DNA from 2 places in the Kitasatospora sp. NPDC114501 genome. Region 2 is predicted to be linked to the other one. Evidence: predicted binding sites of a transcription regulator. Region 2 holds the regulator's gene; the other holds the start of a gene.
The links. Region 2 encodes HrcA, which represses chaperone genes, less so after heat shock. Its sites were predicted from a motif close to TTNGCACTCNGNNNNNCNGAGTGCNAA; they were not measured.
Positions count from the first base shown of each region.

Region 1: a site for HrcA is predicted at 7,218-7,244, ahead of groES (co-chaperone GroES). Genes of this name have one in related genera too.

Region 1 covers NZ_JBVKDS010000003.1:139,368-151,067, reverse strand. The annotation lists gene ACZ7RU_RS07080 (alpha/beta fold hydrolase) at 1-313, shown strand, start outside; gene tsaE (tRNA (adenosine(37)-N6)-threonylcarbamoyltransferase complex ATPase subunit type 1 TsaE) at 413-910, shown strand; gene ACZ7RU_RS07070 (hypothetical protein) at 1,032-1,244, shown strand; gene ACZ7RU_RS07065 (hypothetical protein) at 1,314-1,880, opposite strand; gene tsaB (tRNA (adenosine(37)-N6)-threonylcarbamoyltransferase complex dimerization subunit type 1 TsaB) at 2,035-2,691, shown strand; gene rimI (ribosomal protein S18-alanine N-acetyltransferase) at 2,715-3,248, shown strand; gene tsaD (tRNA (adenosine(37)-N6)-threonylcarbamoyltransferase complex transferase subunit TsaD) at 3,241-4,332, shown strand; gene ACZ7RU_RS07045 (hypothetical protein) at 4,329-4,589, shown strand; gene ACZ7RU_RS07040 (polysaccharide deacetylase family protein) at 4,621-5,565, shown strand; gene ACZ7RU_RS07035 (class I SAM-dependent methyltransferase) at 5,567-6,733, opposite strand; gene ACZ7RU_RS07030 (hypothetical protein) at 6,801-7,136, opposite strand; gene groES (co-chaperone GroES) at 7,386-7,691, shown strand; gene groL (chaperonin GroEL) at 7,809-9,440, shown strand; gene ACZ7RU_RS07015 (LysR family transcriptional regulator) at 9,571-10,569, shown strand; gene ACZ7RU_RS07010 (WhiB family transcriptional regulator) at 10,669-10,995, opposite strand; gene ACZ7RU_RS07005 (response regulator transcription factor) at 11,559-11,700, shown strand, end outside.
Region 2 covers NZ_JBVKDS010000001.1:157,114-168,813, forward strand. The annotation lists gene ACZ7RU_RS00620 (DUF3097 domain-containing protein) at 1-138, opposite strand, end outside; partial or broken gene pspAB (PspA-associated protein PspAB) at 170-322, opposite strand; gene ACZ7RU_RS00630 (contact-dependent growth inhibition system immunity protein) at 400-795, opposite strand; gene pspAB (PspA-associated protein PspAB) at 814-1,404, opposite strand; gene htpX (zinc metalloprotease HtpX) at 1,441-2,361, opposite strand; gene hrcA (heat-inducible transcriptional repressor HrcA) at 2,651-3,685, shown strand; gene dnaJ (molecular chaperone DnaJ) at 3,762-4,901, shown strand; gene ACZ7RU_RS00655 (16S rRNA (uracil(1498)-N(3))-methyltransferase) at 4,996-5,745, shown strand; gene ACZ7RU_RS00660 (S41 family peptidase) at 5,876-9,118, shown strand; gene ACZ7RU_RS00665 (RDD family protein) at 9,228-9,905, shown strand; gene ACZ7RU_RS00670 (histidine triad nucleotide-binding protein) at 9,958-10,311, shown strand; gene ACZ7RU_RS00675 (ribonuclease Z) at 10,318-11,241, shown strand; gene ACZ7RU_RS00680 (PhoH family protein) at 11,502-11,700, shown strand, end outside.

The DNA of each region.
Region 1 (11,700 bases), on a different contig from region 2:
CGGCGTGCACGAGAAGTACGAGGCGCTGGCCGCCCTGCGCGGTCTGCCCGTGCTGGTGCTGGCCGGGACGAAGGACCTGCTGACGCCCTCGACGCACAGCGAGGCGATCGCCGCGCTGCTGCCGGGCGCCGAGCTGGTCCTGGCCGAGGGCGCCGGGCACCTGGTGATGCTGGAGCGCCCGGAGCCGGTCGGCCACGAGCTGGCCCGGCTGCTGCGCCGGGCCGCCGACTTCGCCGGGGCCGCGCCGCTGCCCGCGGCCGTCCTCGACCTGGCCCGTGAGCGGGCCGGCGAGGCCGTCGCCGACCCCGCGTGAGCCCGGGGGCCGCCCGCACCGGGGCCCTCCGATGTGGGACGGTAGCGGTGGCGGCCGGTGGTCGGTGCGCCGGTACGGATCGAAGGGCAAGACACGCGCATGGGCTCGCAAGCCACTCTCACCGTCCCCACCCCGGAGCGGATGGGCCGGCTCGGCCGGGAGCTGGCCGCGCTGCTGCGGCCGGGTGACCTGGTGCTGCTCTCCGGCGAGCTGGGAGCGGGGAAGACCACGCTGACCCGGGGCCTGGGGGAGGGGCTCCAGGTCCGCGGGGCGGTGACCTCGCCGACCTTCGTGATCGCCCGGGTGCACCCCTCGCTGGTCGGCGGCCCGGCGCTGGTGCACGTGGACGCGTACCGGCTGGGCGGGGACCTGGACGAGATGGAGGACCTCGACCTGGACGTCTCGCTTCCCGAGTCGGTGGTCGTGGTCGAGTGGGGCGAGGGCAAGGTCGAGCGGCTGTCCGAGGACCGGCTGGAGGTCCGGATCGAACGGGCCATCGGCGGCACCGCGGACGGCGACGACCAGGACCCGCGCCGGGTGGTGCTGACCGGCATCGGCCCGCGCTGGGCGGACGTGGCGCTGGCGGAACTCGGATAGCGACCGGCCGCCGACGTCTCGCCGGCACTTGCCGACAGGCTGTCGGCAAGGTGTTGCGGGCGGGGCGCCGGGCGTGGTGGGATGGGTGCTGCGGTTAGGTCTGCCTAACTAGGGAGGCGCCATGTCGAGCACCACCCCCGCCCCGCAGCGCGCGGTCCCCGCCGCCGGGGCCGGAGACTCCGCCCGCCGCGCTCCGGGAGAGCCGATGCGGGCGCTGCTGGCCGCGTGCGCGGCCGCCGAGGCGGTGTCCACCCCGCCCGAACCGCGGTCCGTACCGGACGAACGGCCCGGGCAGGACGAACGGCCCGAAGCGCGGACGCCCCGGGCCGCGTGAGGCCGGTCGGCCGCGTGAGGCCGGTCCTCCCGGGCGCGGACGCTCCGGGCCGCTCCCGGCCGTCTGGGGTCAGGCGACCACGACCACCTTGGTGTCCTTCGGCGCGAAGTCCCAGAGCAGCTGCCCCTCGGCGCGGCCGCTGCGGATGCCGCCGGTCTTGGTGCCCGGGTCGGTGGTCGGCGTCGCGCCGTCCACGGCCGCGCTGAAGCCGAACACCACGCCGTTCTGCTGCGCGAAGCGCACCACGTGCTCGATCTGCCGGCCGTCCGTCCCGGTGGCGGTCGGGGTGCGGCTGTACACCGCGTAGTTGCCCGGGGCCGGCTCGACCGAGCCCGGGGTGACCGGGAAGGCGGCCGCGACCTGCGGGGTCTTCTTCGGGTCGACCAGCCAGACGTAGTGGCTGCCGACCGAGTACACGACCCGGATGCCGGTGCCCGAGGTGGGCGGCAGCGCGGGGACGGTCGGGGTGGCCGCGGGGGTCGGCGCCGCGGCGGTGGCCGTGCCGGTCGCCGTGGTGGTGGCGGTGGGCCTGGCGCCGCCCGCCCGGTCCTGGGCGCCGTTGGCCTGGAAGGCCAGCAGGCTCACCGCCACCAGGGCCCCCACGGTCAACCCCGTGACCACCACTCCAGGACCCATCTTCGCCACGTTGCCGCTCCCGCCGCCGTCCCTTTACGTACGGCCCCATCGTGCCAGGTTCATCCGCGCGGGTCGCAGCGCCTCGGATGTGTGTTCCCGGGTGGTACGCCCTGCCGATCGGCCGGTCGGCCCAACGTCGGTCTAACCTTGACCCGTGCTGCTGCTCGCGTTCGACACCGCTACCCCCGCCGTCACCGCCGCCGTCCACGACGGCACGGCCGTCCTCGCCGAGACCCACCAGGTCGACGCCAGGCGCCACGGCGAACTGCTGCTGCCCGCGATCGACCAGGTGCTGCGGGCCGCCGGGGTGGACAAGCACCGGCTGACCGGCATCGCGGTCGGCGTCGGCCCCGGCCCGTACACCGGCCTGCGGGTCGGCCTGGTGACCGCCGCCGCGCTCGGCCACGCGCTCGGGCTGCCGGTCCACGGCGTCTGCACCCTGGACGCGATCGCCTTCCAGGCCCGCGCCGAGGGCCTGGCCGGACAGCCGTTCACGGTCGCCACCGACGCGCGCCGCAAGGAGGTCTACTGGGCCTCGTACGACGCCGAGGGCCGCCGCACCGAGGGCCCCGACGTCGACCGCCCGGCCGAGCTGACCCCGCAGGAGCGCTCCGTCGGCGCCGGCGCGCTGCTCTACCCCGACGCCTTCCCGGGCGCGCACGGCCCCGCGCACGTCTCGGCCGGCGCCCTGGCCGGCTTCGCCGCCGCCGAGCTGGCCGCCGGCCGCGAGCTGCTGCCGAACCACCCGCTGTACCTGCGCCGCCCGGACGCCCAGGTCCCGGCGGGCTACAAGGCGGTGCTCCCGGCGTGAACCACGGCACCACCCTGCGCCCGATGCGCTGGTGGGACATCGCGCCGGTGCTGGAACTGGAGCTGCGGCTCTTCCCCGAGGACGCCTGGTCCGCCGGGATGTTCTGGTCCGAGCTGGCCGACTCCCACCCCGGCGGCACCCGCCACTACACCGTCGCGGCCGCCCCGGACGGCACCGTCGTCGGCTACGCCGGGCTGATGGCGATCGCCGGCGAGGGCGACGTCCAGACCATCGCCGTCGACGAGCGCCACCAGGGCGCCGGCCTCGGCGCGGCGCTGCTCACCGACCTGATCCGGGAGGCCGCCCGGCGCGAGTGCGCCGAGCTGCTGCTGGAGGTGCGGGTGGACAACCCGCGTGCCCAGCGGCTGTACGAGCGGCACGGCTTCGAACCGGTGGGCATCCGGCGCGGCTACTACCAGCCCGCCAACGTCGACGCGCTGGTGATGCGCCTCGACCGCCCGGGCCTCGACCATCCGAGTCCCGACCACCCGGGCCTCGACCGCCCGAGCACTGACAGCACCGATCCGAAGGACATTGAGGACACCCGCCATGGCTGACGAACCGCTCGTCCTCGGCATCGAGACCTCCTGCGACGAGACCGGCGTCGGCATCGTGCGCGGCACCACGCTGCTGGCCGACGCGGTCGCCTCCAGCGTCAACGACCACGCCCGCTTCGGCGGTGTCGTGCCGGAGATCGCCAGCCGCGCGCACCTGGAGGCGATGGTCCCGACCATCCAGCGCGCCCTGGACACCGCCGGGATCAAGGCGAGCGACCTGGACGGCATCGCCGTCACCGCCGGCCCCGGCCTGGCCGGCGCGCTGCTGGTCGGCGTCAGCGCCGCGAAGGCGTACGCCTGGGCGCTGGACAAGCCGCTGTACGGGGTCAACCACCTCGCCTCGCACATCTGCGTCGACCAGCTGGAGCACGGCCGGCTGCCCTCGCCGACGATGGCCCTGCTGGTCTCCGGCGGGCACTCCTCGCTGCTGCTCAGCGAGGACATCACCAGCGACGTCCGCCCGCTCGGCGCGACCATCGACGACGCGGCCGGCGAGGCCTTCGACAAGGTCGCCCGGGTGCTCGGCCTCGGCTTCCCCGGCGGCCCGATCGTCGACCGCACGGCCCGCGAGGGGGATCCCAAGGCGATCGCCTTCCCGCGCGGCCTGTCCGGCCGGAACGACCCGGAGTACGACTTCTCGTTCTCCGGCCTGAAGACCGCCGTCGCCCGCTGGGTCGAGGCCAAGCGCCGGGCCGGCGAGGAGGTGCCGATCGCCGACGTGGCGGCGTCCTTCCAGGAGGCGGTCACCGACGTGCTCACCCGCAAGGCCGTCAAGGCGTGCCGGGACAACGGCGTCGACCACCTGATGATCGGCGGCGGCGTGGCGGCCAACTCGCGGCTGCGCGAGATGGCCCAGCAGCGCTGCGACCGGGCCGGCATCCGACTGCGGGTGCCCCGGCCGGGCCTGTGCACCGACAACGGCGCGATGGTCGCGGCGCTCGGCGCCGAGATGGTGTGGCGCGACCGCACGCCGTCCGCCTTCGACCTGTCCGCCGACTCCTCGCTGCCGGTGACCGACGTCCACGTGCCCCACACCGACTTCCACGGTCAGGCCTACGACGCCCTCGGCGGCGGCGCGGCATGACCGTCGCCGCGATGTGGGAGGCCCGGGCGGCGACCGGCCGGGGGGCCGAACTCGCCGCCTGGGTGCGGGAGTCGGTGCTTCCCGTGCTCCGCGGCTCGGCCGGGCTGGACCGTCTCGAACTGCTCTCCGCCCCGGGCGGGAGGGTGCTGCTGATCGCCTGGTGGAGCGGCGAGCCGGTGCCCGTCGCCGACCCTCCGGCCGAGCTGTTGGGCCGCCCGGTGCACCGCTGGTCCTTCACCAGCGAGCACATCGAATAACTGATCGGGAACCGCTGACCTGTTCGGTACCGTGCTAGCTGAGAGAGAGCTGGACGGGAGCCGGGAGCGCGCAGCGGTGATCAGGGACGGGCGGAGCAGGGCCAGGACGTACGCGGCGGGGGCGGCGGCCCTGCTGGCCTTCGCCACCGCGTGCGGCGACGACGGAGGCGGCGGCAGCGCCGCCCCGCCCGCCGCGCCTTCGTCCGCCGCGGCCCGGCCCACCGGCTCCGCGCCGACCGGCGCGACCGCGACCGCCACCCCGGCGGCAGCGGGCGCGGCGGCCTGGGCCAAGTGGGGCCTCACCCCGCTCGCCCCCGCCCCGGCGCCGCCCGCCGACAAGCCCGTCAAGCTCGAACGGACCGGCCCGGTACCGGTGTTCAGCGACGTGAAGACGAGCGACAAGGTCGTCTTCATCACCATCGACGACGGCGCCGAGAAGGACCCGAAGTTCGTCGAGATGCTGACCGACCTCAAGGTGCCGGTCTCGATGTTCCTGACCCGGGACATCGTCAGGAACGACTACGCCTACTTCAAGCCGCTCCAGGCGCTGGGCAACCACGTCCAGAACCACACCGTGGACCACCCGGTGATGAGCAAGCTCCCGGCGGACCGGCAGAAGTCCGAGATCTGCGACGCGCAGTCCGCGCTCACCCAGCAGTACGGCACCGCCCCGCTGCTGTTCCGCCCGCCGTTCGGCGACGGCGCCAACACCCCGATGCTCAACACCTCGGTCCAGGAGTGCGGTCCGCGCGCGATAGTGCTGTGGCGCGAGTCGATGCAGATCCACGACATGCAGTACCAGTCCGGGGACAAGAAGCTGAAGCCCGGCGACATCGTCCTGGCGCACTTCCGCGGCCCCAAGGAGCTCAAGGGCGCCACGATGACCCAGATGTTCGGCGACCTGCTGGCCCGGATCCAGGAGCAGGGCTTCTCGGTGGCCCGGCTGGAGGACTACATCCAGGCGCCCGGCGCGTAGCTCAGACCGGCTGCCCCAGCATCATCAGCGGCCCGTGGTCGGTGCGGCTGAGGATCACCGTGACGGTGTTCGGCCCGGACGGCTTGAGCTGGCGGCGCAGCTCCTCCGGGGTGATCGCCATTCCGCGCTTCTTGATCACCACCGTGCCGACCGCCCGTTCGCGCAGCAGCGCCTTCAGCTTCTTGATGTTGAACGGCAGCACGTCGGTGAGCTCGAAGGCGTGCGCGTACGGGGTGGCGACCAGCTCGTCCGAGGTCAGGTAGGCGATCTTCGGGTCGATCAGCCGGCCGCCCACCTGCTCGGCCACCTCGGCCACCAGGTGGGCCCGGATCACCGCGCCGTCCGGCTCGTACAGGTAGCGCCCGACCGGGCCGGCCGGCGGGTCGGGCAGGTCGCCGCCGGTCAGGCTGGCGCCCTGCGGCAGCAGGGTGGCGCGGTGCGGGCTCGCGGCCCGGGTGCCGAACCAGAGCACCGCCTCCTTGACGTCGCCGTGGTCGGAGACCCACTCGGCCTCGGCGTCCTGCGGCACCGCCTCGTGCGGGATGCCCGGCGCGACCTTCAGCGCGCCGACCGGGGTCCGCCGGCCGGCCTCGACGGCCCAGGAGAGCGGCGGGGCGTACGCCTCCGGGTCGAACACCCGGCCGCGCGAGGTGCGCCGGGCCGGATCGGTGAACACCGCGTCGAAGCCGGTGACGTCCACGTCGGCGACGTCCGCGCAGCGCACCTCGACCTGTTCGGCCAGGCCCAGCGCGGCGGCGTTGGCCGCGGTGGCGGCGCAGGCCGCCGGGTCCCTGTCGACGGCCAGCACCTCGATGCCCGCCCGGGCCAGCGCCAGCACGTCCCCTCCGATGCCGCAGCACAGGTCCGCCAGCCGCCGTACGCCCAGGGCGGCGAACCGCCGCGCCCGCCACTCGGCCACGCTGCGCCGGGTGGACTGCTCCACCCCGTTGGGCGTGAAGTACATCAGGTCGGCGTCGGTTCCGAACTTCGCCCGCGCCCGCTGCCGCAGCCGAGCCTGCCCGAACGCGGCCGACACCAGCTCCGCGGGGTGCTCCCGGCGCAGCCTGGTCGCCAGCGCCAGCTCCTCCTCGGGGGTGAACTCGCGCAACTCGGCGAGCAGGGCCTGGCCCTCGGGGGTCAGCAGCGGCTGGAGGTTCTCGGTGTCCACGGGGCCATTCTCGCGGGTCGGGCGCCCTCGCTCCGCGTGCCCGCCGACTCCGGCGGGCCGGAGGGCGTCACCGCCACAGGACGCCCGAGGAGAGGACCACCGGCAGCACGAACGGGGAGAGCGCAGCGGCGACCGGGAGGTACCGGTAGCCGGACCGCCGGCCGCGGAAGGCGACCGCCAGGCCCGCCGCCAGGGCGGCGACCGGGGCGGCCAGCATCCCGATGCTCAGGAAGGCCCACCCGAGGCCGTCCCCGTCGTCCCCGTGGCCGGGGCCGCTGCCGAGGGAGGCGACGAGGAGGAAGACCACGAACGGCAGCGCGGCCCCCAGCAGGGGCAGCGACAGCAGGGCGAGGGCGGCGTCCGTGGTCCGGGACGGGCCGACGCGCACCGGGATCGATGTCATGACGAGGAGTCTGCCGACGGCTGGACCGTCGCACATGAGTACGACTACTCATCCGGGAACCGGGCTCCTCAGGGCGCGTCGTTGGCACTCTGGTTGACTGAGTGCTAACACGGCCCTATGGTCGTCCTTGGCACTCCCCACTAGGAGAGTGCTAACGCGATAACGCGTGTCTGACCCCCGCGACGGCAGACCCGCAGGATCGCCCCTACCCGTTAGAAAACCCCGTAATCTCCGAAGGGGAGCTCGGACGTGACCACCAGCAGCAAGGTTGCCATCAAGCCGCTCGAGGACCGCATCGTGGTCCAGCCGCTCGACGCCGAGACCACCACGGCCTCCGGCCTGGTTATCCCGGACACCGCCAAGGAGAAGCCCCAGGAGGGCGTCGTCCTGGCCGTCGGCCCGGGCCGCTTCGAGGACGGCCAGCGTCTGCCGCTCGACGTCGCCGTGGGTGACATCGTCCTGTACTCGAAGTACGGCGGCACCGAGGTGAAGTACCAGGGCGAGGAGTACCTGGTGCTCTCCGCTCGCGACGTTCTCGCCATCATCGAGAAGTAAGTCGTCCCCGACCCGCCCCGGATCCGTGTCCCTAGTGACAGGGGCCCGGGGCGTGGTTGTTGGTTCACGTAGTTCGGCGGCCGGTCGGCCGGCCGCAGCCCCGAGGGAATAGGGAACATGGCGAAGATCCTGCAGTTCGACGAGGACGCCCGCCGCTCGCTGGAGCGCGGTGTCAACAAGCTGGCCGACACCGTCAAGGTGACCATCGGCCCCAAGGGCCGCAACGTCGTCATCGACAAGAAGTTCGGCGCCCCGACCATCACCAACGACGGTGTCACCATCGCCCGTGAGGTCGAGCTGGACGACCCGTACGAGAACCTTGGCGCGCAGCTCGTCAAGGAGGTCGCCACCAAGACCAACGACGTCGCGGGTGACGGCACGACCACCGCCACCGTGCTGGCCCAGGCCCTGGTCAACGAGGGTCTGCGCAACGTCGCCGCCGGTGCCGGCCCGGCCGCCCTGAAGAAGGGCATCGACAAGGCCGTCGCCGCCGTCTCCGAGCACCTGCTCTCCATCGCCCGCGAGATCGAGGGCAAGGACGACGTCGCCGCCGTCGCGTCCCTCTCCGCCCAGGACACCCAGGTCGGCGAGCTGATCGCCGAGGCGATCGACAAGGTCGGCAAGGACGGTGTCATCACCGTCGAGGAGTCGAACACCTTCGGCGTGGAGCTGGACTTCACCGAGGGCATGCAGTTCGACAAGGGCTACCTGTCGCCGTACTTCGTCACCGACGCGGAGCGGCAGGAGGCGGTCCTGGAGGACCCGTACATCCTGATCAACCAGGGCAAGATCTCCTCCATCCAGGAGCTGCTCCCGCTGCTGGAGAAGATCCTCCAGGGCGGTACCTCCAAGCCGCTGCTGATCATCGCCGAGGACGTCGACGGCGAGGCGCTGTCGACCCTGGTCGTGAACAAGATCCGCGGCACCTTCAACGCCGTCGCTGTCAAGGCTCCGGGCTTCGGCGACCGCCGCAAGGCGATCCTCGGCGACCTGGCCGTCCTGACCGGTGGCCAGGTCATCTCCGAGGAGGTCGGCCTCAAGCTCGACCAGGTCGGCCTGGACGTGCTGGGCACCGCCCGCCGCGTGACCATCACCAAGGACGAGACCACGGTCGTCGACGGCGCCGGTGACGCCGAGGCCGTCGCCGGCCGCGTCGCCCAGATCAAGGGCGAGATCGCCGCGACCGACTCCGACTGGGACCGCGAGAAGCTGCAGGAGCGCCTGGCCAAGCTGGCCGGCGGCGTCTGCGTCATCAAGGTCGGCGCCGCCACCGAGGTGGAGCTCAAGGAGCGCAAGCACCGCCTGGAGGACGCCATCTCGGCGACCCGCGCCGCGGTCGAGGAGGGCATCGTCGCCGGTGGTGGCGCCTCCCTGGTCCACGCCGCCAAGGTGCTGAACGACGGCCTGGGCCTGTCGGGTGACGAGGCCACCGGTGTCGCCGTCGTCCGCAAGGCGCTGCACGAGCCGCTGCGCTGGATCGCCCAGAACGCCGGCCTGGAGGGCTACGTCATCACCTCCAAGGTCTCCGAGCTGGAGGCCGGCCAGGGCTACAACGCCGCCACCGGCGAGTACGGCGACCTGGTGAAGGCCGGCGTCATCGACCCGGTCAAGGTCACCCGCTCCGCCCTGGAGAACGCCGCCTCGATCGCCTCCCTGCTCCTCACCACCGAGACCCTCGTGGTGGAGAAGAAGGAGGAGGAGGCCGACAGCGGTCACGGCCACTCGCACGGCCACGGCCACTCGCACTGAGGCTCCGACACCTGACCGGAGGCCCGGTCCGCGCCCCGCGAGGGGAGGCGGGCCGGGCCTCCGGCGTTCGCGCCCGTTTCAACTATCAGTAGAATTTTGCAGAATTCAAAGATTGCCTTATAAATAAGGCATGATCGAGGCCCGCCATCTGCGCGTCCTGCGTGCCGTCGCCCGCACCGGCTCCTTCTCCGCCGCCGCCCGCGAGCTGGGGTGTACGCAGCCCGCCATCAGCCAGCAGATGAAGGCCCTGGAGAAGTCGGTGGACACCCCGCTGGTGGTCCGCTCGGGCCGGGGGATGCAGCTCAGCGAGGCCGGCCGGGTCCTGCTCAAGCATGCCACCGGAATCCTGGCCGGGCTCTCCGCCGCCGAGGAGGAGGTGGCCGCGATCGCCGGGCTGCGGGCCGGGCGGGTTCGGCTGGTGTCCTTCCCGACCGCGAGCTCCACTCTGGTGCCGCCCGCCGTCGCCCGCCTGCGGGACGGCCATCCGGGGGTGCGCGTGTCGCTGGTCGAGGCGGAGCCGCCGGAGTCGCTGGCGATGCTGCGCGGCGGCGAGTGCGAGATCGCGCTGGCCTTCCGCTACCCGCAGTCCGACGGCGCCGCCGCGGCCCCGGCGCCCGCCCACGGCACGCCGCGCGAGGCCCGGGCCGAGGCCAACCTGGAGGCGCAGCAGCTGACCGCCGGGACCGACTGGTCCGATCTGGTGGTCACCCCGCTGCTGGACGACCCGCTGGTGGGCCTGCTGCCCGCCGACCACCCGCTGGGCGGGCGCGGCGGGGCGGTGGAACTGGCCGAGCTGGCGGGGGAGCAGTGGATCGCCGGCTGCCCGCAGTGCCGGGGGCACCTGGTGGAGCTGTGCGCCGGTGCGGGCTTCGAGCCCCGGATCGACTTCGCGACGGACGACTACCCGGCGGTGGTCGGCCTGGTGGCGGCCGGGCTGGGGGTGGCGGTGCTGCCCCGGCTGGCGCTCCAGTCGGTGCGTCCTGACGGCGTGTCGACGGTGCCGGTGCGGACGGCCTCCGGGGTGCCCGCGGTGCGCCAGGTGGTCGCGCTGACCCTGCCGGACCTGGCCGGGGTGCCGGCCGTCGCGCTGATGCTGGAGCGGCTGGCGGGAGCGGCCGCCACGCGCTGACGGCGGGTGACGGGGCCGCGGTGGTCCTGTACGAACAGTGAGCCGAGAGGCTGAAGCGCCGCGAGGAAACGTTTCTTCACGGCGCTCATGGAGACGGGGCTAGTGCCGGGCGACCATCGGCGGGGCCAGCGGGACCTCGACCAGCCGGTGCCGCGAGCGTCCCAGCATCTCCTCGCGCTCGTCCTCGGTCATCCCACCCCAGACGCCGTACGGCTCACGGACCGCCAGCGCGTGCGCCGCGCACTCGGCGATCACCGGGCAGCGCATGCAGACCTCCTTGGCGCTGGCCTCGCGCGAACTGCGCGCGGCCCCGCGCTCGCCCTCGGGGTGGAAGAAGAGCGAGCTGTCCACGCCACGGCAGGCTGCGGAGAGCTGCCAGTCCCAGAGGTCCGCGTTGGGACCGGGGAGGCGGGAGAAATCTGCCATGGCTCATTCCCTTCAGAGGCTGTCGGCCGTCGGCCGGGCGTTCGGCGGGGCTGGCTGCCGAGCGGTGCGGCGGGGCTTCGATGCACTGGTGTGGACACCTGGAAATATGACTTAAGGCAACTCCATGGACAAGTCACCCACACACTGGCACAACAGTCAATGACCATACGAAAGCTATAAAAAAGGGCATAGTGGGCAAGGGCTCTGCCGGGCGCGGGCGTGGCAATCGGGTGGCCGAGGGGCGCGCGGCGGGCCGGGCCGGTGTGCGGGTCGTGCGCCGACCGCGCGCGAGCTGCGCAAAAGAGCGGCGTGTGCACCGCGATGCGGCTGATCGGTAACGGGTCGGCCACGTACAGTGGTGGAGATGGCCCCGAAGGCCGTAACTCATTCGAGTGACGGTCGTTGGAAGTGCGGAGGCGGTTAGCGGGCGCCGGACGTCGGGAACGATCGCGGGCAGGTTGGGGCGATCAGGACGGAGTCTGTCGCCGATCGGCCGTGTCGGAGAGGTTCGTACCAGCCAGGAGGCTCAACGTGACGCGGATCAGCTGCGGAGGACGACGGTCATGACTTCCGTTCTCGTTTGCGACGATTCCCCGCTCGCCCGCGAGGCGCTTCGCCGCGCGGTCGCGACCGTACCCGGTGTGGACCGGGTCACCACCGCGACGAACGGGGAGGAGGTCCTCCGCCGCTGGGTGGCCGACCGCT
Region 2 (11,700 bases):
CTCGCAGCGCACCACCGCCCCGCAGAAGCCGGTCGCCGCCTCCTCGACCACCAGGTCCCGCTCGGCGGGCACCTCCGGGGCGGGCTGCTGCTTCTTCCACGGCGGGGTCAGGTCGGGTCCGTACTGGCGGCTGCGCATACGGGTGATCATAGGGACGGCGGACGGCCCGTCAGAGGCCCGGCGCGCCCCAGACCGGGAACCAGCGGCCGAGGTCCTTCTCCAGCCGCAGGTCGTTCCCCAGCATCGCGTTGACCTGCAGTTCCAGCGGGCTGTTGCGCTTCTCCCCGCCACCGGGCACCGGGGCGAAGGGGTAGAACGTCCCCCAGTTTGACCCTTGTACCTGTACGCAGCTCGAAGATCGCTGCACCTCACAAGCGCTGGCGGAGCCCTGGCGGTGGCCTACAGGGCGCGGAAGCGCTCTACCGCTTGTTTCAGGGACGGTGTGAGATCGCTCAGCTGCGAGACGATCAGACGAAGCTCATGTCCGAGTTCGGGTGAGTCGCTCCAGGTCTCGGGACTCCTGGTGAGTACGGCGGCCAGCAGATCGCCGGCGTACATCTCACCCTCGGCCATCGGGTCATCCCGGAGCACCTCCAATGCCAGCGGCAAGAGGTAGGAAAGACCCACGTCCTGTCTGATCAGCAGGCGCAGGTCCTCGACGTTCAGCTCGCCAATCGGCTTACGGCGAAGCGAGTACACGGTTGCCACAAGACGGCTCTCGTCGCCCGATGGAGCCGGCCAACGATCGCGTTCAAGCTCCTCAAGGGACCGGTCACGGTTCACGAGTCGAGTCACCGAGGGATCGTCCCACGCTCACGCCTCTATGCCCGGTGCACCCCACAGGGGGAACCAGCGGCTCAAGTCTGGTTCGATGCGAAGATCGTTCTTGAGCATGTTGGAGATCTCGATCTCCAGAGGGTTGTTCCGCTTCTCCTGGCCGCCAGGGCGTATACACAGCGGGTAGAAGGTCCCGCGCTTGTACAGGTAGACCAGGGCCAGCGGCTGCCCCTCCGGGTTCCGGAAGGCGACCAGCGAGCAGAGCAGCTGCGGCCCGAAGCCGTTCGCCTCCAGCTCGCTGTTGACCGCGTGCAGGTCGTTCACCAGCTCCGGCAGCTCCTCGGGCCGGTGCCGGGCGAGCAGCCAGGAGTAGCCGTAGGCGTCCTTGGAGGCCTCCACCGGGACGCCGCCGCGCCCGGTGTCGGCGTCCAGTAGCGCCCGGACCTGCTGCTCGACCTGGACGAAGGCCGCGCCCTCGACGGCCGCGAAGCAGACCGAGCCGAGCCCGGTGGGGGTGAACCCGGCCCCGGCCTCCAGGGTGAGCGCGGCGGACGGCACGCCGAACAGCTGGTCGAGGTCGGGCCTGACGGGCTTGGTGCGGCCGAACAGGGCGTCCAGGATTCCCACGGCGGTCCTCTCGGGTCGGAAACTCGTCGGGCGGGGTCAGCGGCCGAGCTGCCCGGAGATCCTCGCCAGCTGCTCCAGCCGCTTCTCCAGGCTCGGGTGGGTGGACAGCAGCTGCGAGGCGGTCTCCCGGGCGCTCAGCGCGGGGGCGAAGTAGAAGGCGTTGTACGGCTGGGCCTGGCGCAGGTCCTTGCTGGGGATGGCCGCGATCTGCCCGGTCACCTTGGTGAGCGCGGAGGCCAGCGCGCTGGGCCGGCCGGTGAGCTGGGCGGCGGCCCGGTCCGCGGCCAGCTCGCGGTAGCGGGACAGCAGCCGGGTGAGCAGGAAGCTGACCGCGTAGACGACCATCGACACCAGCGGGATGATCAGTGCCAGGACGGCCGCGTTCTGGTCGTTGTTGTTGCGCCCGCCGCCCATGAACCCGCCGTACACGGCGATCCGGGTCATCGCCCCGGCGAGGACGCCGAGGAAGCCGGCGATCGTCATCACCGCGACGTCCCGGTGCGCGACGTGCGACAGCTCGTGCGCGAGGACGCCCTCCAGTTCCTCCGGCTCCAGCCGGCGCAGCAGCCCGGTGGTCACGCAGACCACCGCGTTCTGCGGGTTGCGGCCGGTGGCGAAGGCGTTCGGCATGTCGTTGTCGGCGACCGCCACCCGGGGCTTGGGCATGTCGGCCAGGGCACAGAGCCGGTCGACGGTGCCGTGCAGCTGGGGGAACTCCTCGGGGGACACCCGGTGGGCGCCCATCGCCCGCTCGGTGATCCGGTCGCTGAACCAGAACTGGGCCACGAACAGCCCGCCGGAGATCAGTACGATCAGCGGCCAGGCGCCGCGCATCAGCGCGATCAGCAGGCCCGTGAAACCGACGTACAGCAGCCCGATCACGAACATCGTGGCGACCATGCGGCCGGTCAGGCCGCGGTCGGGTGCGAAACGGTTGTGCTGGCCCGAGCTCGACATCGCTTGCTCCTCCGTTCGCCGTCGCCTTCGATGCTGCCACCCGGACGGCCTCCCGGCACCACCCCGGCGTCGGGAGGATCGAACCGCGGGGCCCTCGCGGGCCGTGGGCGGAACTGCGGGGAGGATCACCCCGGTCGGGCCGTTCCTGCCGTAGGACCCGGGCCTTACACTGGCAGGTACGGTTCTGGCACTCGCGAGTTCAGAGTGCCAAGACCGAGGGCCTCCCGGAGCGGCCCGCAGCAACGAGGGACACAGTCGGACAACGTGCGAAGACGGAGGTGCGTGCCCCATGGCCGGTGAGGTCCGCCAGCTCGACGAACGCAAGCTCGCCGTGCTCCGCGCGATCGTGCAGGACTACGTGGGCACCGAGGAGCCGGTCGGCTCCAAGGCCCTGGTGGAACGGCACAACCTCGGGGTCTCGCCGGCGACCGTCCGCAACGACATGGCGGCGCTGGAGGAGGAGGGTTACATCCACCAGCCGCACACCAGCGCGGGCCGGATCCCGACCGACAAGGGGTACCGCCTCTTCGTCGACAAGCTCGCCGAGATCAAGCCGATGAGCGCCCCCGAGCGCCGGGCCATCCGGCACTTCCTGGACGGCGCGGTCGACCTGGACGACGTGGTCGCCCGCACGGTGCGGCTGCTCGCCCAGCTGACCCGGCAGGTCGCGGTGGTGCAGTACCCCTCGTTGACGCGCTCCACCGTCCGGCACATCGAGCTGGTGGCGCTCGCCCCGGCGAAGGTCATGCTGGTCCTGATCACCAACACCGGCCGGGTCGAGCAGCGGATGGTCGACTGCCCGGGCCCGGTCGGCGAGACGGTGCTGGCGGACCTCCGGGCCCGGATCAACGCGAGAGCCGCCGGCCGGCGCCTCCCGGAGGTCCCCGGGCTGCTGGAGGAGCTGCCGGCGCACTTCGAGCAGGCCGACCGGCCGACCGTCAGCACGGTCCTGGCGACCCTGTTCGAAACGCTCGCCGAGCAGAACGAGGAGCGGATCATGCTGGCCGGCACGGCCAACCTGACCCGCTTCGGGCACGACTTCCCGCTCTCCATCCAGCCGGTGCTGGAGGCCCTGGAGGAGCAGGTCGTCCTGCTCCGCCTCCTGGGTGAGACCGCGGACGCCGCGATGACGGTCCGGATCGGGCGGGAGAACGCCTACGAGGGGCTGACTTCCACCTCGGTCGTCTCGGTCGGCTACGGTTCGGGCGACGAGAGCGTGGCGAAACTGGGTGTGATCGGTCCGACCCGGATGGACTATCCGGGCACAATGGGGGCGGTGCGAGCGGTGGCGCGGTACGTGGGTCAGATCCTGGCCGAGTCCTAGCACAAGGAGCACCGTCGGATCTGATGGTGCTCATCCAGTCGCAGCACTACTACAGGCGGAACAAGCGGAGCATTTGGTGGCCACGGACTACTACGCGGTACTCGGCGTCCGACGGGATGCGGGGCAGGACGAGATCAAGAAGGCGTTCCGGCGCCTGGCACGCGAACTGCACCCGGACGTCAACCCGGACCCGAAGACGCAGGAGCGGTTCAAGGAGATCAACGCCGCCTACGAGGTGCTCTCCGATCCGCAGAAGCGCCAGGTCTACGACCTCGGCGGGGACCCGCTGTCCCCGGGCGGCGGCGGAGCGGGCGGCTTCGGGGCCGGCGCGGCCGGCTTCGGCTTCTCCGACATCATGGACGCCTTCTTCGGCGCCGCGGCCGGCCAGCGCGGCCCGCGCTCGCGCACCCGCCGCGGCCAGGACGCCATGATCCGGCTGGAGATCACCCTGGAGGAGGCCGCCTTCGGCACCACCAAGGAGCTCCAGGTCGACACCGCCGTCACCTGCACCACCTGCAGTGGCGAGGGCGCGGCCCCCGGCACCTCGGCGCAGACCTGTGACATGTGCCGCGGCAAGGGCGAGGTCTCCCAGGTCACCCGGTCCTTCCTGGGCCAGGTCATGACCTCCCGTCCCTGCCCGCAGTGCCAGGGCTTCGGCACCGTCGTGCCGACCCCGTGCCCGGAGTGCGCCGGCGACGGCCGGGTCCGCGCCCGGCGCACCCTGACCGTCAAGATCCCGGCCGGTGTCGACAACGGCACCCGGATCCAGCTGGCCGGCGAGGGCGAGGTCGGCCCCGGCGGCGGCCCGGCCGGCGACCTGTACGTGGAGATCGCCGAGACCAGCCACAACATCTTCCAGCGGCGCGGGGACGACCTGCACTGCACCGTCACCATCCCGATGACGGCGGCCGCGCTCGGCACCCAGGTGCCGTTGCAGACCCTGGACGGCCTGGAGGAGGTCGACATCCGGCCCGGCACCCAGTCCGGCCAGTCGATCCCGCTGCACGGCCGGGGCATCACCCACCTGCGCGGCGGCGGCCGGGGCGACCTGATAGTGCACGTCGAGGTGAAGACGCCCAGCAAGCTCGACGCCGAGCAGGAGGACCTGCTGCGCCGCCTCGCGGTGCTGCGCGGCGAGGAGCGGCCGTCCGGCCAGTTCGCGCCGGGCCAGCAGGGCCTGTTCTCCCGGCTGAAGGACGCCTTCAACGGCCGGTAGCCGTCGGCGGAGGGGTGCCGGGGGGTTGAGCCCCCGGCACCCCTCCCGTGTTTCCCCCCTCCGGCCGCAGGCCCCTCCTGGAAAGGTCCCCGCCATGACCGCGCCCGTCTTCTTCGTCGAGACCGAGCTGATCGCCGCCGCCGTCCCCGGGGCCGTGGTGCGCCTGGACGGCCCGGAGGGGCGGCACGCGGCCGCGGTGAAGCGGTTGCAGCCGGGCGAGGCGGTGACCCTGGCCGACGGGCTGGGGCTCGGCGTGGACGGCACGGTCGCCGAGGTGCTCGGCAAGGACGAGATCGACGTGGCGGTCGCGGCCGTGCGCCGGGAGCCGGCGCCCGCGCCGCGGATCGTGGTCGTCCAGGCGCTGCCCAAGGGCGACCGCGGCGAGCTGGCCGTGGAGACCATGACCGAGGTCGGCGTAGACGTGGTGATCCCGTGGTCCGCCTCGCGCTGCATCACCCAGTGGAAGGGCGAGCGCGGCGGCAAGGCCCTCGCCAAGTGGCGGGCCACCGCCCGGGAGGCGGGCAAGCAGTCCCGCCGGCTGCGCTTCCCCCTGGTCCGGGACGTCATGACCACCCGGCAGCTGGTCCCCGTCCTGGCGCAGGCCGCGTTCGCCGCCGTGCTGCACGAGGAGGGCGCCGAGCCGCTGGCGCACGCCGGGCTGCCGGAGACCGGGGACATCGTCCTGGTGGTCGGCCCCGAGGGCGGGGTCTCCCCGGAGGAGCTGGCCGCCTTCGCCGAGGCGGGCGCCGCGCCGTACCGGCTGGGCCCCTCGGTGCTGCGCACCTCCACCGCCGGGGTGGCCGCCGGCGCACTGCTGCTCGGGCGCACCGGCCGCTGGTCCTGACGGCGCCCGGAGGGCGCTCAGGGCGCCCGGGACGGCGCCCGGCGCGAGCGCGTCACGACCGTCCGCGGGCGGCGCCGGGAGTCTGCCGAAAACGGCGCGGCCCGTACGCGCGGCTGCCTAGGCTGGCCGGGTGACGGACTCCCTGAGCACCCCGGCCGGCGCCTACCTGCGCCATCCCCACCTGCACGGCGACCTGGTCGCCTTCGTCGCCGAGGACGACCTCTGGCTCGCCCCGCTGGACGGCGGCCGGGCCTGGCGGCTGACGGCGGACCACCTGCCGGTCCACCACCCGAGGTTCTCCCCGGACGGGCGGCACCTCGCCTTCACCTCCACCCGGGACGGCGCCCCGGAGGTGCACGTGGTGCCGGTGGACGGCGGCCCGTCGCGCCGGCTCACCCACTGGGGCAGCCACCAGACCCGGGTGCTCGGCTGGACCGCCGACGGCCGCCCGATCGCCGCCACCGCCGCCGGCGAGGCGAGCTTCCGCCGCACCTGGGCGCACGCCGTGCCGCTGGACGGTGGCGAACCGCGGCGGCTGCCGTACGGGCCGGTCGGCGGGCTCGCCTTCGAGCCGGGCGGCGACCGGGTGCTGCTGGGCAGCGTCAACGGCCGCGACCCGGCGTGGTGGAAGCGGTACCGGGGCGGGCGGGCCGGCAAGCTGTGGCTCGGCCGGGACGAGTTCGTCCGCGTCCACGCCGAGCTGGACGGGCAGCTGGACTCGCCGATCTGGGCGGGGGAGAGGATCGCCTTCCTCTCCGACCACGAGGGCGTCGGCGAGCTGTGGTCCAGCCGCCCGGACGGCACCGACCTGCGCCGCCACACCACCGACCCCGACGGCTTCTACGCCCGGAACGCCGGCACCGACGGCACCCGGGTGGTCTTCCACCGGGCCGGCGACCTCTGGCTGCTGGACGACCTGGAGGGCGCCGAGCCGCGCCGGCTGGACGTCCGGCTGGCCGGCCCCCGGGCCGGGCGCCGCCCCCGCCCGGTGCCCGCCGCGCACTGGCTGGAGTCCGTCGCCCCCGACCGCACCGGCCGGGGCAGCGCCGTGGTGGTGCGCGGCAGCGTGCACTGGCTGACCCACCGCGAGGGCCCGGCCCGGGTGCTGGACGAGACCCCGGGCGTGCGCGGGCGCCTGGTCCGGGTGGTGCCCGGCGAGGACGGCGCCCAGGGCGTGCTGTGGGTGACCGACGCCGAGGGCGAGGACGCCCTGGAGTTCGCCCCCGACCTGCACGGCGAGGAGCGCCGCCGGCTCGCCGCGGGGCTGCTCGGCAGGGTCAACTCGCTGGCGGTCTCCCCGGACGGCAAGCAGGCCGCGCTCGGCGTGCACGACGGCCGGCTGCTGCTGGTCTCGCTGGCCGACGGCGCCGTGCACGAGCTGGACCGCAGCGCCGACGGCGAGCCCGGCGGGCCGGCCTTCAGCCCGGACTCGGCCTGGCTGGCCTGGTCGCGCCCGGTGCGCGGGATGGGCCCGCACTCGCTGCGCCAGATCGTGCTGGCCAACCTGGCCACCCGGACGGTCGGCGAGGTCACCCAGCCGCGCTTCGTGGACACCTCGCCCTCCTTCACCGCGGACGGCCGCTACCTGGCCTTCCTGTCGGTGCGCAACTTCGACCCGGTCTACGACGCGCACGTCTTCGACCTGTCCTTCCCGAACGGCTGCCGCCCCTACCTCGTCACGCTGGCCGCCGACACGCCGTCCCCGTTCGGCCCGCAGCGGGCCGGGCGCCCGCTCGGCGGGGAGGAGGACGAGCAGAAGGCCGGGAAGGCGGACGGCGAGGAGGCGGCCGACGCCGCGCCGGCGACCAGGGTGGACCTGGACGGCATCGCCGACCGGATCATCGCCTTCCCGGTCGAGGGCGGCCGCTTCGAGGAACTGGCCGCCGCCAAGGACGGCGTGCTCTGGACCAGGGCCCCGCTGACCGGGGAGCTCGGTGACGGGGCCGCCTCGCTGGACGACGACCGGCCCCGCCCGGTGCTGGAGCGCTTCGACCTGAGGAAGCGCCGGGTCGAGCAACTGGTGCACGGCCTGGACGACTTCGCGGTCAGCGCGGACGGCACCCGGGTGGCCGTGCTGGACGAGGGCGAGCTGCGGGTCGTCCCGGCCGACCACAAGGGCGGCGACGACGAGGAGACCACCGTCGACCTCGCCCGGCTGCGGGTGACCGTCGACCCGGCCGCCGAGTGGCAGCAGATGTACGCCGAGAACGGCCGGCTGATGCGGGACAACTTCTGGCGCCCCGACCTCTCCGGCGTCGACTGGGACGGGGTGCTGGAGCGCTACCGGCCGCTGGTCGAGCGGGTCGGCTCGCACGACGAACTGGTCGACCTGCTCTGGGAGGTGCACGGCGAACTCGGCACCTCGCACGCCTACGTGATGCCGTACGGCCGGTACACCGAGCCCGCCCGGCAGCAGGGCCTGCTCGGCGCCGACCTGGTCCGGGACGGCGAACGGTGGCGGATCGGCCGGATCCTGCCCGGGGAGTCCTCCGACCCCAGGGCCCGCTCGCCGCTGGCCGCGCCCGGCGCCGCGATCCGCCCGGGCGACGCGCTGCTCGCCGTCAACGGCCGCCCGGTGGACCCGGTCACCGGCCCGGCCCCGCTGCTGGCCGGCGCCGCCGGGCAGCCGGTCGAGCTGACCGTGGCCGGGAAGGACGGCACCGACCGGCGCCACCCGGTGGTCGTCCCGCTCGCCGACGAGGAGGCGCTGCGCTACCACGACTGGGTGGCCGGGCGGCGGGCCGTAGTGCGCGAACTGTCCGGCGGGCGGCTGGGCTACCTCCACCTGCCCGACATGCAGACGGCCGGCTGGGCGCAGCTGCACCGCGACCTGAGCAGCGAGATGGCCAGGGAGGGCCTGGTCGTCGACGTCCGGGGGAACCGCGGCGGCCACACCTCGCAGCTGGTGATCGAGAAGCTGGCCCGCCGGATCATCGGCTGGGACGTCATCCGGGACACCGACCACCCGGTGCCCTACCCGGCGGACGCCCCGCGCGGGCCGGTGGTCGCGCTCGCCGACGAGTTCACCGGCTCGGACGGGGACGTGGTCAACGCCGCCGTCCAGGCGCTCGGGATCGGCCCGGTGGTCGGCACCCGCACCTGGGGCGGGGTGATCGGCATCGACAGCCGCTACCGGCTGGTCGACGGCACCCTGGTCACCCAGCCCAAGTACGCGATCTGGCTGGAGAACTACGGCTGGGGCCTGGAGAACCACGGCGTCGACCCGGACGTCGAGGTGCCGTTCGCCCCGCACCACTGGGCGGCCGGCGAGGACCCTCAGCTGTCCGAGGGCGTCCGGATCGCCTTGGCGAGGCTCGCCGAGACCCCGGCCCGTACGGCGCCGCCGCTGCCCTGGCTCCAACGGGTTGGTTGAGCGCCGCTCCGGAGCGGGAAGTCGGCCCGTCCGACCTCCTGCTCCGGAGCACGGGGGCGTGGGTAGGATGCGGGGCTGCTCTTGATCCACAGCACACGGGGGAACCACCATGGCGCAGGGCTACCCGCCGCCGCAGTACGGCCAGAATCCTTACGCACAGCAGCCGCAGCCCTATCCGCCGGCGCAGCCGCAGGCCTACCCGCCGGCCCAGCCGTACCCGCCGCAGGGCTACGTGCCGCAGGCCCAGCCGCCGCAGGGGTACGCCCAGCCGTACCCGAACCCCTACCCGCAGCCCGGGCAGCCGCGGCGGGCGGCGTTGCCGCCCTGCCCCAAGGAGGCGGGCGGCGGCCGGCGGTTCCTGGCGATCGTGCTGGACTGGCTGTTCGCGATCGGCCTCGGCTTCGTCGCCGCCAACGCCGCCAGCCGCCCGAAGACCCGGCACGTGGCCGGCCACGCCGTGCAGAGCGGCGGGCCGGTGGTGCCCTACTTCGTGGCGCTGCTGGTGGTCGGCCTCGGCGCGTCCTTCCTCAACCAGGTGGTGCTCGCCCGGCTCACCGGCTTCAGCGTGGGCAAGGGGATCATGGCGATGCGGGTGGTGCGCCGCAAGGGCGTGATGCGGCCGAACACCTGGCGGCTCACCAGGCGCTGGCTGATCGGCTTCGTCATCCTCGCGGTCGCCTTCCTCACCGAGGACTTCGACACCGACGACGGCGACGTCGTCGGCATGCGCGCGGTGCGCTGGAAGCACCTCCAGGAGTACCAGCAGGCCGTCGCCCGGCTCGGCTAGGCTGCGCCCGTACCGCCCCACCACCCGACGTACCGATCCCGAGGAGAGAGCCATGGCCGGCGAGCCGCAGTCCGACTGCCTGTTCTGCAAGATCGTGGCGGGCGAGATCCCGGCGACCGTGGTGCGCAAGACCGAGCGCATCCTCGCCTTCCGCGACATCGCCCCCAAGGCGCCCGTGCACGTGCTGGTGATCCCGCACGTCCACTACCCGAACGCGGCCGCGCTGGCCGCCGCCGAGCCGGAGACCGCCGGCGAACTGCTCGCCGAGGCGGGCGCGGTGGCCAGGGACGAGGGCATCGAGGACTACCGGCTGATCTTCAACACGGGTGCGGGCGCCGGGCAGACCGTCTTCCACGCGCACGTCCACGTGCTCGGCGGCAAGCCGATGACCGAGCGCATGGTCTGACCGCAGGTGTCCCAGCGCGAACTGGTCGTCCTCGGCACCGCCAGCCAGGTGCCCACCCGGCACCGCAACCACAACGGCTACCTGCTGCGCTGGGACGGCGAGGGCCTGCTGTTCGACCCCGGCGAGGGCACCCAGCGCCAGATGCTGCACGCCGGGGTCACCGCCACCCAGATCACCAGGATCGCGGTCACCCACTTCCACGGGGACCACTGCCTGGGGCTCGCCGGGGTGATCCAGCGGATCAACCTGGACCGGGTCCCGCACCCGGTCGACGTCTACTTCCCGGCCTCCGGCGAGGTCTACTTCGAGCGGCTGCGGCACTCCACCGCCTACCACGAGACGGCCGTGCTGCGGCCCCGGCCGATCGACGAGGCCGGGCCGCTGCCCGCGCCCGGCGCCCGCTTCGCGCTGGACGCCGTCCGGCTGGACCACCCGGTGGAGTCCTTCGGCTACCGGCTGTCCGAGCCGGACGGCCGCCGGCTGCTGCCTGAGCGGCTCGCCGCGCTCGGCGTGCGCGGCCCGGCGGTGGGCCGGCTCCAGCACGAGGGCGCGATCGAGGCGGACGGCCGCACCGTCACCCTGGGTGAGGTCAGCGAGCCGCGGCCGGGCCAGAAGTTCGCCTTCGTCATGGACACCCGGCTGTGCGAGGGCGTGTACGCGCTCGCCGAGGGCGCCGACCTGCTGGTCGTCGAGGCGACCTTCACCGACGCCGACGCCCGGCTCGCCGAGGAGCACGGCCACCTCACCGCCGGGCAGGCCGCCAAGGTCGCCGCCGAGGCCGGGGTGCGCACCCTGGTGCTGACCCACTTCTCCCAGCGCTACCCGGACCTCGGCCAGCACCTGGCCGACGCCCGCAAGCACTTCGACGGGGAGCTGGTGCTGGCCGCCGACCTCGACCGGGTGCCCGTGCCGGCCCGCCGCCCGTCGTGACCACCGCGACCGTGGCCGTCGTGGCCGTCCTGGGCACCCCCGGCGCCGGCGTCGGGAAGACGGGGCGCGCCGCGAGCGCTGTGAAGGTCGTGAACAGCCGGAAAAAGGGTTCGCGTCGGCCCGCGAACTGCCGCAGCATCGTCGGGTGCGGCCCCGCCGCCCGCCACGGCGATCACGCTCGCGGCGTACCCTGGTGCCCCGGAGACACCGAGCGGCACCCGAGACCACGGATGGGATGAGGCAGGCCCCAGCGCCGACCTATGAGTGACACATCGCAGACCCGTACGAACGGACAGCCGCGCCCCGAAACGGCCGACGACGGCCGCGTCAGCGCCCGGATCGTCATCCCCGAGAAGCACCCGATGGTCACCCTGCTCGGCACCGCGGACTCGCTGCTGCGCGTGATCGAGCAGGGCTTCCCCGCCGCCGACATCCACGTGCGCGGCAACGAGGTGACCG